Minwuia thermotolerans: one gene and its partner. The protein of the gene in region 1 binds, or shares a complex with, the protein of each later gene. Links are inferred from orthologs where the notes say so. Each region holds a gene or a part of one and is shown in the gene's direction. Other genes may lie near its edges.

Evidence for each region. Proteins that work in one complex are often made in the same cells at the same time.
Region 2: the proteins of CWC60_RS07430 (region 1) and smc are in contact, whole or in part, in a crystal structure (PDB 3ZGX), measured with the Bacillus subtilis proteins. The link is inferred for Minwuia thermotolerans from one-to-one orthologs.

The regions. Positions count from the first base shown.
Region 1 is NZ_PIGG01000026.1:339,407-344,174, forward strand. What follows is about bases 1-2,992. They hold CWC60_RS07430 (segregation and condensation protein A), read left to right. Parts: upstream 1-1,099; coding sequence 1,100-1,885; downstream 1,886-2,992. Other genes in these bases: CWC60_RS07420 (SPOR domain-containing protein), read left to right, coding at 1-45; nagZ (beta-N-acetylhexosaminidase), read left to right, coding at 50-1,054; scpB (SMC-Scp complex subunit ScpB), read left to right, coding at 1,882-2,460; CWC60_RS07440 (ABC transporter ATP-binding protein), read left to right, coding at 2,539-2,992. Outside these bases: more of CWC60_RS07440, read left to right, coding at 2,993-3,579; CWC60_RS07445 (twin-arginine translocase TatA/TatE family subunit), read left to right, coding at 3,664-3,885; Sec-independent protein translocase protein TatB, read left to right, coding at 3,938-4,366; twin-arginine translocase subunit TatC, read left to right, coding at 4,370-4,768. UniProt on the Bacillus subtilis protein: Participates in chromosomal partition during cell division. May act via the formation of a condensin-like complex containing Smc and ScpB that pull DNA away from mid-cell into both cell halves.
Region 2 is NZ_PIGG01000040.1:28,729-34,360, reverse strand. What follows is about bases 1-3,965. They hold smc (chromosome segregation protein SMC), read left to right. Parts: upstream 1-309; coding sequence 310-3,765; downstream 3,766-3,965. Other genes in these bases: CWC60_RS12940 (gamma carbonic anhydrase family protein), read left to right, coding at 3,762-3,965; CWC60_RS12950 (DsbA family protein), read left to right, coding at 1-282. Outside these bases: more of CWC60_RS12940, read left to right, coding at 3,966-4,370; CWC60_RS12935 (L-2-amino-thiazoline-4-carboxylic acid hydrolase), read right to left, coding at 4,377-4,835; CWC60_RS12930 (GFA family protein), read right to left, coding at 4,906-5,322; CWC60_RS12925 (SDR family NAD(P)-dependent oxidoreductase), read right to left, coding at 5,337-5,632. UniProt on the Bacillus subtilis protein: Required for chromosome condensation and partitioning.

The DNA.
Region 1 (4,768 bases):
CGGCTGAAGGACAGCGGGCAGGACTGTCTTGCGGTGAAGCGGTGACGCCTTGATCCCCGCCGTCTTCGGCATTGCCGGAACCGAACTGAAACCGGAGGAGGCCGCCTTTCTGGCCGATCACAGACCCCTGGGCGTGATCCTGTTCCGCCGCAACGTGGACAATCCCGATCAGGTCCGGCGGCTGACAGACGCGGTGCGCGGCGCGCTGGACGCTGCGGGTCCCTGTCTCTGGGTGGATCAGGAAGGCGGACGCGTCCAGCGCCTGTCGCCGCCGCACTGGGAGGCGCTGCCTTCGGCCCGCCGGATCGGACAGGCGTTCGACCGCGACCCGCAGGACGGCGAGTATGCGGCCTGGCTGCTGGGCCGGATCATCGCCGACCAGGCGGCGGCCGCGGGCTTCGACATTGTCTGCGCGCCGGTGCTCGACCTCGCGCAGACGGGCGGACACGACGTCATCGGCGACCGCGCCTTTCATGCGGACCCGGAGGTCGTCGCGTTGCTGGGCAGGGCCATGGCCGACGGCCTGGCGGCGGGCGGGATCCTGGCCGTCAGCAAGCATTGGCCGGGGCATGGCCGGGCCTGGGTGGACAGCCATCTGGAACTGCCCGTGGTCGAAACCGAGCCGGTGTTGCTGGAAGCCACGGATTTCGCTGCCTTCCGCCGGGCGGCCGACTGCGCGCCGATCGCCATGACCGCCCATATCCGCTATCCGGCGATCGACCCGGACCTGCCGGCCACCCTGTCGACGCAGATCGTCGAAGGGATCATCCGCGGCTGGTGCGGTTTCGACGGCTTTCTCGTCTCCGACGACATCGACATGAAGGCGCTGGACGGCGCGCCGGGCGACCTTGCGCGTGCGGCCCTGTCGGCGGGGTGCGACGCGGTGCTGCAATGCTCCGGCGACTTCGCCGTGATGACTGCCGTGGCCGAGGCGATCGGCGGATTCTCGCCGGCCGCCGTGGAGCGCTGGAGCCGGCTCTCGGCCGCGCGGCAGGCGCCTGACTCCGTGGACCGTGCGCAATTGCTGGCCGAACTGGGTGAAGCCCTCGTCTGAAGCTGCGATAATGACGTTCCGGCGAATCACACGGACCCGACCGCGATGAACCAGAGCGCAGCCGATTTCGAGGAGGACGCCCCGCGCGAGGCCCCCGGTCAGCGGCTCGTCGTCGATCTGGGCGCCTATGAGGGACCGCTCGACCTGCTGCTCGATCTGGCCCGCGACCAGAAGGTCGATCTCGCCCGGATCTCCATGCTCGCGCTGGCGGAGCAGTATCTCGACTATGTCGAGAAAGCCCGCGAACTGCGCCTGGAACTCGCGGCAGACTACCTCGTGATGGCCGCCTGGCTGGCCTATCTGAAATCGCGCCTGCTGATTCCGGATCCGGAGCCCGAGGATGAGCCCTCCGCGCAGGAGATGGCGGCCCGGCTCAACTGGCAGCTTCGGCGCCTTCAGGCCATGCGGCAGGCCGCCGCCAGACTGCTTGAACGCGCCCGCGAGGGCCAGGATTTCCATCGCCGCGGCGCGCCGGAGGGCATCCGGGTCCAGCGCAGTTCGGCATGGACCTGCGACTACTACGACCTTCTGAAAGCCTATTCGGTCCACCTGGAGGCCAGGGGCGACAGCGAGCCGCTGCGTATCCGCCGCGACAAGGTGATCAGCGTGGAGATGGCTCTGGAACGCATGCGCAAGCTGCTCGGCGCGTTGCCCGAATGGTCCAGCCTGCAGGCCTTTCTGCCGCCGGCCATCGCCCATCCCTTCACCCGCCGGTCGGCGACCGCGTCGACCCTGCTGGCGGCGCTGGAACTGGCCAAGCAGGGCGACATCGAGATCCGGCAGGGCCGCAGTTTCGGACCCATCTACATCCGGCGCCGGGACAAGGCATGAGCGTCGACCGCGACCATGTCCGCGTGGTCGAGGCGCTGCTCTTCGCCGCCGCGGAGCCTCTGGATCTGGCGACCATCCAGCGCCGGTTGCCCGAAGGGGTGGACCCGACCGTGGTGCTCGCCGCGCTGGCCGAGGACTACCGGGGGCGTGGCGTGGAGCCTGTCCAGGTCAACGGCAAGTGGCTGTTCCGCACCGCACCGGACCTTGCCGATGCCCTGGCCGAGCACCGGGTGACGCCGAAGAAGCTCTCCCGCGCCGCCGTGGAGACGTTGGCCATCATCGCCTACCATCAGCCCGTCACCCGCGCAGAGATCGAGGAACTGCGCGGCGTCGCGGTCTCCAAGGGCACCATGGACGTGCTGATGGAGACCGGCTGGGTGCGCCCGCGCGGCCGGCGGCAGACGCCGGGGCGTCCGCTGACCTATGGCACCTCCGACGAGTTCCTGATCCATTTCGGGCTCGCCAGCCTGAACGACCTGCCGGGCATCGACGAACTCAAGGCTACCGGTCTGCTTTCGGCGGAGCCGCGCGATCCCGGCCTGTTCGATGACGGCGGAGACGACGGCGCCGCTTGAGACACGCGCCAATTGCGCCGCTGACCGAGACGGACTATCACCGCCGCTCGACGATCTTCACCCGCAGGGGCCTTTCGCTTGGCCAAGCTCCGCTTCTCCGACGTGACCCACCGGTTCGGCCCGCTGAAGGCCGTCGACGGGCTGTCGCTCGACCTTGCCGAGGGTGAGATACTCTGCCTGCTGGGGCCCTCGGGCTGCGGCAAGACGACCAGCCTGCGGCTGGCCGCCGGCCTCGAAGAACTGCAGGCGGGCCGGATCGAGATCGACGGCCGCGTGGTCGCCGAGCCCGGCCGGGCCTTGCCGCCCGAACAGCGTCGCGTCGGCATGGTCTTTCAGGATTACGCGCTGTTCCCTCATCTCACCGTCGCTGGCAACGTCGCCTTCGGCCTGAAGCACATGACTGCGGGCAACCGGCAGGAACGGGCGATGGCGATGCTGGCCAGGGTCGGGCTGACCGGCCGCGCGGACGTCTATCCCCACCAGCTCTCGGGCGGCGAGCAGCAGAGGGTCGCCCTGGCGCGCGCGCTGGCGCCGGAACCGCGGCTGATGCTGATGGACGAGCCCTTTGCCAATCTTGACGTCACGCTGCGCAATTCGGTGCGCGACGAGACGCTCTCCCTGCTGAAGGGCCTGGGCGCCACCGTGCTGCTGGTCACGCACGATCCGGAGGAGGCCATGCGCATGGCCGAACGTATCGCGGTGATGCAGGCGGGCCGGCTGGTCCAGGTGGGACCGGCGGAGGAAGTCTACCTGCGGCCGGCGGATCCGTTCATGGCGCGCTTCTTCGGGCCGGTCAACGAGATCCCGGCGAACGTGGAGGACGGCATCGCGGCGACGCCGCTCGGGTCGTTCCCGGCCGCCGGGGCGGCGGAAGGCCGGGCGCTTGCGGTGATCCGCCCGGAGGCCATGGTGCTCGACGCGGACGGTGCGGGTGACGGTGTGGAGGCGGCGGTGACCGATATCCGTCTGATCGGCGCCTACTGGCGGGTCGCCCTGGAGACGGAAGCCGGGCTGCAGCTGAGGGCCCGCACAACGGAGCGTCCGCCGGGGACCGGCGAGCGAATTCGCGTCACCGTTGACCCGCAGAGGCTGATTCTTTTTCCTGAAAGGGCCATATAGCTCTATAAGGGACCGAACCCCTTGGCGGCGGCGCGTCCATGACGCCGGCCCGCCGCCGGAACCGCAAGTGATGGAGTTTCATCTATGGGTACTTTCAGCATCTGGCACTGGCTGATCGTTCTGGCCGTGGTGCTGCTGCTGTTCGGCGGTCGAGGCAAGATTTCCAGCATCCTCGGCGACGTCGGCAAGGGCATCAAGAGCTTCAAGAAGGGCATCAGCGAAGAAGAGGCCCAGAACAAGGAAGACGCCACGGCGAACGCCAACGCCAAGGTGACCGAGGACAAGGACAAGGCAACCTCGTCCTGACAACGCGTCCCGGGCGCGCCGCTGCGGCGCGCCAACCGACAGGCTTATCCTGATGCTTGATCTCGGATGGTCCGAGCTTCTGGTGGTTGCCGTTCTGACGGTCCTGATCTTCGGGCCGAAGGAACTGCCGACCGTGCTGCGCACCGTCTCCCAGCTTCTCAGCAAGGCGCGAGGCGTCGCCCGCGATTTTCAGCGGACGATGGACGACGTGGCGCGCGAGGCCGAACTGGACAAGCTGAAGAAGGACATCACGGACAGCACGCGGCCGGAGAGCCTGCTGGACCCCTCGGGCAGCGACGACGGCATGTTCGACAGTCCCTTCGCCGAACCACGTGCGACGCCGAAGAAGCCGGCCGACGGCAAGGACCGGGACGTCTCCGAGGGACAGGGCGAGGCCGCGGCCTCCCAGGAACCGCCGGACGCGCTGGAGACGGGGTCCGGACCCCGGACCGAACCCAAGACCGCCGGAAAGGCCGGCTGATCCATGACCGATGCGGCCAACAGCCCCGACGGCGGCGACGCCTATGACGAGGTATCGGACAACAAGCAGCCGCTGATGCAGCACCTGGTGGAGTTGCGCAACCGGCTGATGTACTCGGTCGCGGCGATCATCGTCGCCTTCATCTTCTGCTTCTACTTCGCCGAAGCGATCTACGCCTTCCTGATGCAGCCGCTGGTCGACCTGGTGGGTGCGGAAAAGGGCCGGCGGATGATCTTCACCGCCCTGCACGAGGCCTTCTTCACCTACATCAAGGTGGCCTTCTGGGCGGCGTTCATGCTCGCCTTCCCGATCATCGCCAGCCAGATCTACATGTTCGTGGCGCCCGGGCTCTACCGCAACGAGAAGAAGGCCTTCGCCCCCTTCCTTGTGGCGACTCCGATC
Region 2 (5,632 bases), on another replicon or contig:
TTCATCGACATCCTGTTCAAGCAGCAGGAGAAGTGGACGCGCGCGCAGGATCCGATGGCGGAACTGCGCCGGATCGCCACTCTGGGCGGCGTCTCGCCGGAGGCGTTCGACCGCTGCCTGGCCAGCGAGGAACTGCAGGACATGATCCTGGAGTCGCGCCTGACCGGCCACGAGAAGTTCGGTGTCCAGGGTACGCCGACGCTGATCATCAACGGCGAGAAGCACGAGGGCGGCAACGACTACGAGAGCGTGGCCGAGGCGCTTCGGGGCCTCTCGTCCTAGAGTCTGAACGGAGGTCTGCGGAAGGCGTTGCAATTCACCAAGCTCAGACTGGTCGGATTCAAGTCTTTCGTCGAATCGACGGAGCTCTCCATCGCGCCGGGCATGACCGGCGTGGTGGGCCCCAATGGCTGCGGCAAGTCCAACCTGGTCGAGGCCCTGCGCTGGGTGATGGGCGAGACCTCGCCCAAGAACATGCGCGGCGGCGAGATGGACGACGTCATATTCGCCGGCTCGGCGACGCGGCCGGCGCGCAACCAGGCGGAAGTGCAGGTCACGCTGGACAATGCAGGCCGCGACGGCCCGCCCGACTACGCCGAGCATCCCGAACTCGCCATCACGCGGAAGATCACCCGCGAGCACGGCTCGGACTACCGCATCAATGGCGGGCCGGTGCGCGCCAAGGACGTGCAGCTCCTGTTCGCCGACATGGCGACCGGTGCGCGCTCGACCGCGATCGTCAGCCAGGGCCGGGTCGGGGCGCTGATCGGCGCCAAGCCGCAGGAACGCCGCCTGCTGCTGGAGGAGGCCGCCGGCATAACCGGGCTGCATTCGCGGCGGCATGAAGCGGAACTCCGTCTCCGGGGAGCCGAGACCAACCTCGAGCGGCTGGACGACGTCACCAGCCAGCTTGAGCAGCAACTCGGCAATCTGAAGAAGCAGGCCCGGCAGGCCTCGCGCTACCGCAACCTCTCGGCGCAGATCCGCCAGGTTGAGGGTATGATCCATCACCTGCGCTTCACGGCTGCCCTGGAAGAGATGAACGCGGCCCGCAGCGCGCTGGAAGACGCGCAACGCGCGGTCAACGAGGCGACGCGGAGCGCGGCTGCCGCCAGCGCCGTGCAGGCCGAGCAGGCCGCACGGATCGAGCCGCTGCGCCAGCGGGAGGCGGAGACGGCGGCCGCACTGCAGCGGCTGCTGGCGGGGCGCGAAAAGCTCGATGACGAGGAAGCGCGGCTCAACGAGACAGTGGCCAATCTCAGGGACCGTCTCGCGCAGTCCGACGGCGATATCGCCCGCGAGGAAGCCCGCCGCCAGGATGCGCTCGACCGGCTGAAGGAACTGGACCGGGAAGCGGAAGACCTGAAGGACGCTTCGGAGGGCGAGGACGCGGCGCTGGAGGCCGCGGCGGCGAAGGCCCGCGATGCCGCTCAGGCCGTCGAAGCCGCCGAAGCGGGCCTGGCCGAGGCGACCGAGCGCCTGGCCGAACTGAAGGCGCGGCGCGGTGCGCTGGCGCGGCAGCTCGACGAGCAGGGCCGCCGCAAGGGCGAGCTTGATCGCCGCATCGCCAATGCCGATCGCGACCTGGCACAGGCCGTCACCGGCGGCTTCGACGAGCGGCTTGACGCGCTGGAGAAGGTTCAGGCCGAGCAGCGGGCGATCGCCGACGGTGCGGGCGCAGATACCGAGAATGCCGAGACAGCCCGTGCAGAAGCGGAGAAGCGGCTTGATGGCGCCGCCGAGGCCGAGCGCGCGGCCAGGGGGCGGCTGTCGGCGCTGGAAACGGAGATGGCGACGCTGGAGCGGCTGCTGGCGAAGGAGAAGCCGTCGAGCCATGTGCGCATCATCGACTTGGTGAAGGTCGCCGCCGGCTTCGAGAACGCATTCGCCGCGGCGCTGGGCGAAGGCGTGGACGGAGGATTGGAGCGTGAGGCCGCATCACGCTGGGACGAGATGGCCCCTCTGGACGCGGGCTCGCTGCCCGGCGGCGTCCCGGCGCTGGCTGAAGAGGTCGAGGGACCGGCAGCGCTGGCGCGGCGGCTGGCGGCAACGGGCGTTGTGCAGGATATCGAAGCCGGCGAAGCACTGGCGGCGGAACTGAAACCCGGTCAGCGGCTGGTGAGCCGCGCGGGCGATCTCTGGCGGTGGGACGGCTACCGCCGCCGCGCGGGCAAGCAGGCCGCCGGCGCCATCCGGCTGGAGCAGCAGAACCGGCTGGCGGCCCTGAAGACCGACCGCCAACCCGCCGCCGAGGCGGTGACCGGGGCCGAAGCCGCGATGAACACCGCCCGCAACGCCGTCGCCCGCGCCATCGAGGCCGAGCGGGCTGCCCGGGCCAGACGCAAGGACGCCGAGGCCCGCTTCACGGAGGCGGGGCGGGAACTGGATGTGCTGCGCCGGCAGGCCGAGGCCGAGCGCCAGAAGCGCGACCGGCTGGGCTCCATGCTCGAAGCGCTGAAGACCGAACTTGCCGAGGCCGCCGGCTCCCGTGTTGCGCTGCAGAAGGAGATGGCCGGCCTGCCGGCGGTCGATACGGCCGAACGGGAATCGAACGAACGCCGCGAGGCTGTCCGGCAGGCCCGCGAAGCGCTTGATCAGGCGCGCCAGACCCAGGATCGAATCGAGCGCGAACGCCGCTTCCGCCGCCGCCGGCTTGAGGAGATCGTCCGCGATCGGGAGGACTGGCAGAAGCGCGCCGACGAGGCGGCCCGGGGCATGGCGCAACTCGCCGAGCGCCGCGATGCCTCCGCACAGGCGATCGAGGATCTGAAGCATCGTCCCGAGGAGATCGCCGCCCGGCGCGTGGAACTGGGGGGCAGGATCACCGAGGCGGAGCAGGCGCGGGCCGGCGCCGTCGAGCGCCTCGCCGCCGCCCAGACCGAACTGGCCGAGGCCGACCGGGCGCTGAAACAGGTCCAGGCGACGGTGCAGGCGGCGCGCGAGGACCTGGTCCGCCGCGAAGCCGCCGCCGAACATGCCCGCGAGGCGATCGAGCGTCTGACCCGGGAAGTCCGCGAGGCCATGGAGTGCCCGCCGCAGAAGGTGCTCGAGGTCGCGGGTCTGGAGCCCGACGCCGAACTGCCGCCGCTGGACGACTGCGAGCGGAAGATCGAGCGGCTGCGCCGGGAGCGCGAGAACATGGGTCCGGTGAACCTGCGGGCCGAGATCGAATCCCAGGAGGTGCAGGAGAAGCTGGACACCCTGGCCGCCGAGCGGGCCGACCTGGAAGGCGCGATCCAGCGCCTGCGCCAGGGCATCGGCAGTCTGAACCGGGAAGCCCGGGCGCGGTTGCTGGAAGCCTTCGAGACCGTCAACAAGCATTTCGAGAAGCTGTTCCGCCGGGTCTTCGGCGGCGGCGAGGCGCGGCTGGCCCTGACCGAGGCCGACGATCCGCTGGAGGCCGGGCTGGAGATCATGGCGAGCCCGCCGGGCAAGCGCATGCAGATCCTGACCCTGCTCTCGGGCGGCGAGCAGGCGCTGACGGCGACGGCGCTGCTGTTTGCGGTCTTCCTGACCAACCCGGCGCCGATCTGCGTGCTCGACGAAATCGACGCGCCGCTGGACGATTCCAATGTGGAGCGCCTCGCCGACCTGCTGGATGAACTCGCCGGCCATGGCGGCACGCGTTTTCTGGTGATCACCCACAACCCGATCACCATGGCGCGGATGGACCGGCTGTTCGGCGTCACCATGGCCGAGCGCGGCGTGAGCCAGCTGGTCTCCGTCGACCTCGCCCAGGCGGCGGCGCTCAGGGAGTCCGCATGACGCTGCTGGAGCACGAGGGCAAGGCGCCCCGGATCGATCCCTTGGCGCGGATCGCACCGAATGCCGTCATCTGCGGCGACGTCACCGTGGGCGCCAACACCTCCGTCGGCTTCGGTGCGGTGCTGACCGCCGAATCGGGCCCGATCGCCGTCGGCGCCAACTGCGTGATCATGGATACCGCTGTGCTGCGCGGCGTGCGCGGCGCGGCCCTCGTCATCGGCGACAACGTCCTCGTCGGCCCGCGCGCCTGTCTGACCGGCTGCCGGGTCGGCCACAACGTCTTCATCGCCACGGGGGCATCGGTCTTCAACGGCGCGGTGATCGGCGCAGGCGCGGAGGTCCGCATCAACGGCGTGGTCCACATCCGCACGGTGCTGGCCGAGGGCGCGACCGTCCCCATCGGCTGGGTGGCGGTCGGCGATCCGGCCCGGATCCTGCCGCCGGTGGAGCATGACGCCATCTGGGCAGTCCAGAAGGATCTGGATTTTCCGAAGGTGGTGTTCGGCGTCGGCCGGCCGCCGCCGGGCGGATCGATGATGCCCGACGTCATGCCGAAATATGCCGCCCGCCTCGCCGGCCATCGCGATGACGTCGAGGTAGGTTGAGCGCGCTTATCCGGCCGTCTTGCGCCGCCAGCGGAAGTCGCAGTGCGGCGCGCCCTGCATCCGGGTCTGGGTGCGGGTGAATTCCCAGCCCGGCCGGATGCGTTCTTCCGCAGCGAAGTCGACGCCGCAGGTCATCAGCGCGCCGATCTCGGGCTCCCCGATCGCGCGGAACCAGTCGGCGAAGGCGCAGCCGGTGATGTTGTGGCCATAGGCGTCGGGCGTATTCTCGACCACTTCCTGCTCGACGGGGAAGGCCGGCGCATTGCCGCCTTCGCCGTGTTCTTCTGAAGGATGGCTGTCCTCGACAAAACCCAGCTTCTCGCGCCAGGCGACATAATTCTGGGCGATGGCTTCGCCGACGATGCGGTGCGCCTCTTCCTTGCCGAGTTCCTGTTCCAGCCTTTTCACCACTGGAATGAGCATCCTGGCCTGGATCTTGGTGGCTTCGAGTATCGACGGTTTCATGGCATGGCTCCCCAATCGCTTTCCCCGGCGGCATCAGGGTAGACGATTGCGGAAGCGGGGCCAAACGCCGTCAGCGGGGCGGGCGGCCCTGCATCTCGATCTTCCGCACCGCGCCCAGATCGTCGACCCAGGGCAGGGCGGAGCGGCACCATATCTGCGTCCGCGGCGGCAGTTCGGCGCGCTGCCGCGACGTGCCGATGCGCAGCGAGACCGGCCCCGTGCCGTCGACATTGCCGCCGTGGATCGAGGTGCCGCATTCGGGGCAGAAGGACAGCGCGCGCCTGTTCCCACTCTCGGCGGTCTTGACGTAGACCTTCATCTCGCCGGTGAGAATGCGCAGGTTCTCCCGCGGCACCATGACCGCGACGCGGAAGGCCGTGCCGGAGTTGATCTGGCAGTCGGTGCAGTGGCAGACGCCGACCTTTTCCGGGTCGATATCCGCCTCGTAGGTGATATGGCCGCAGAGGCAGCCGCCGTCGATCTTCATCTCTCCTGCCCCCCTCAATCCATTCTCAGCCCGCCGTCGACGTTCAGCGTCTGTCCGGTGACGTAGCTGGCGTCCGGGCCGACGAGGAACGACACGGCCGAAGCCTGCTCGGCGACGTCGCCCTGGCGGCCGAGCGGGATCTGGCGGCGCACGCCTTTCTTGATCCGCTCGAACTCGGTGCCGGCGCGGCCGGCGGTGCGGCGGAAGGTGCCGTCCATCATGTCGGTGTCGGTCGAGCCCGGGCAGATGCAGTTCACCCTGATGCCGTGGGGCGCCAGCTCGACTGCCATCTGCTGGGTCAGGCCGATCA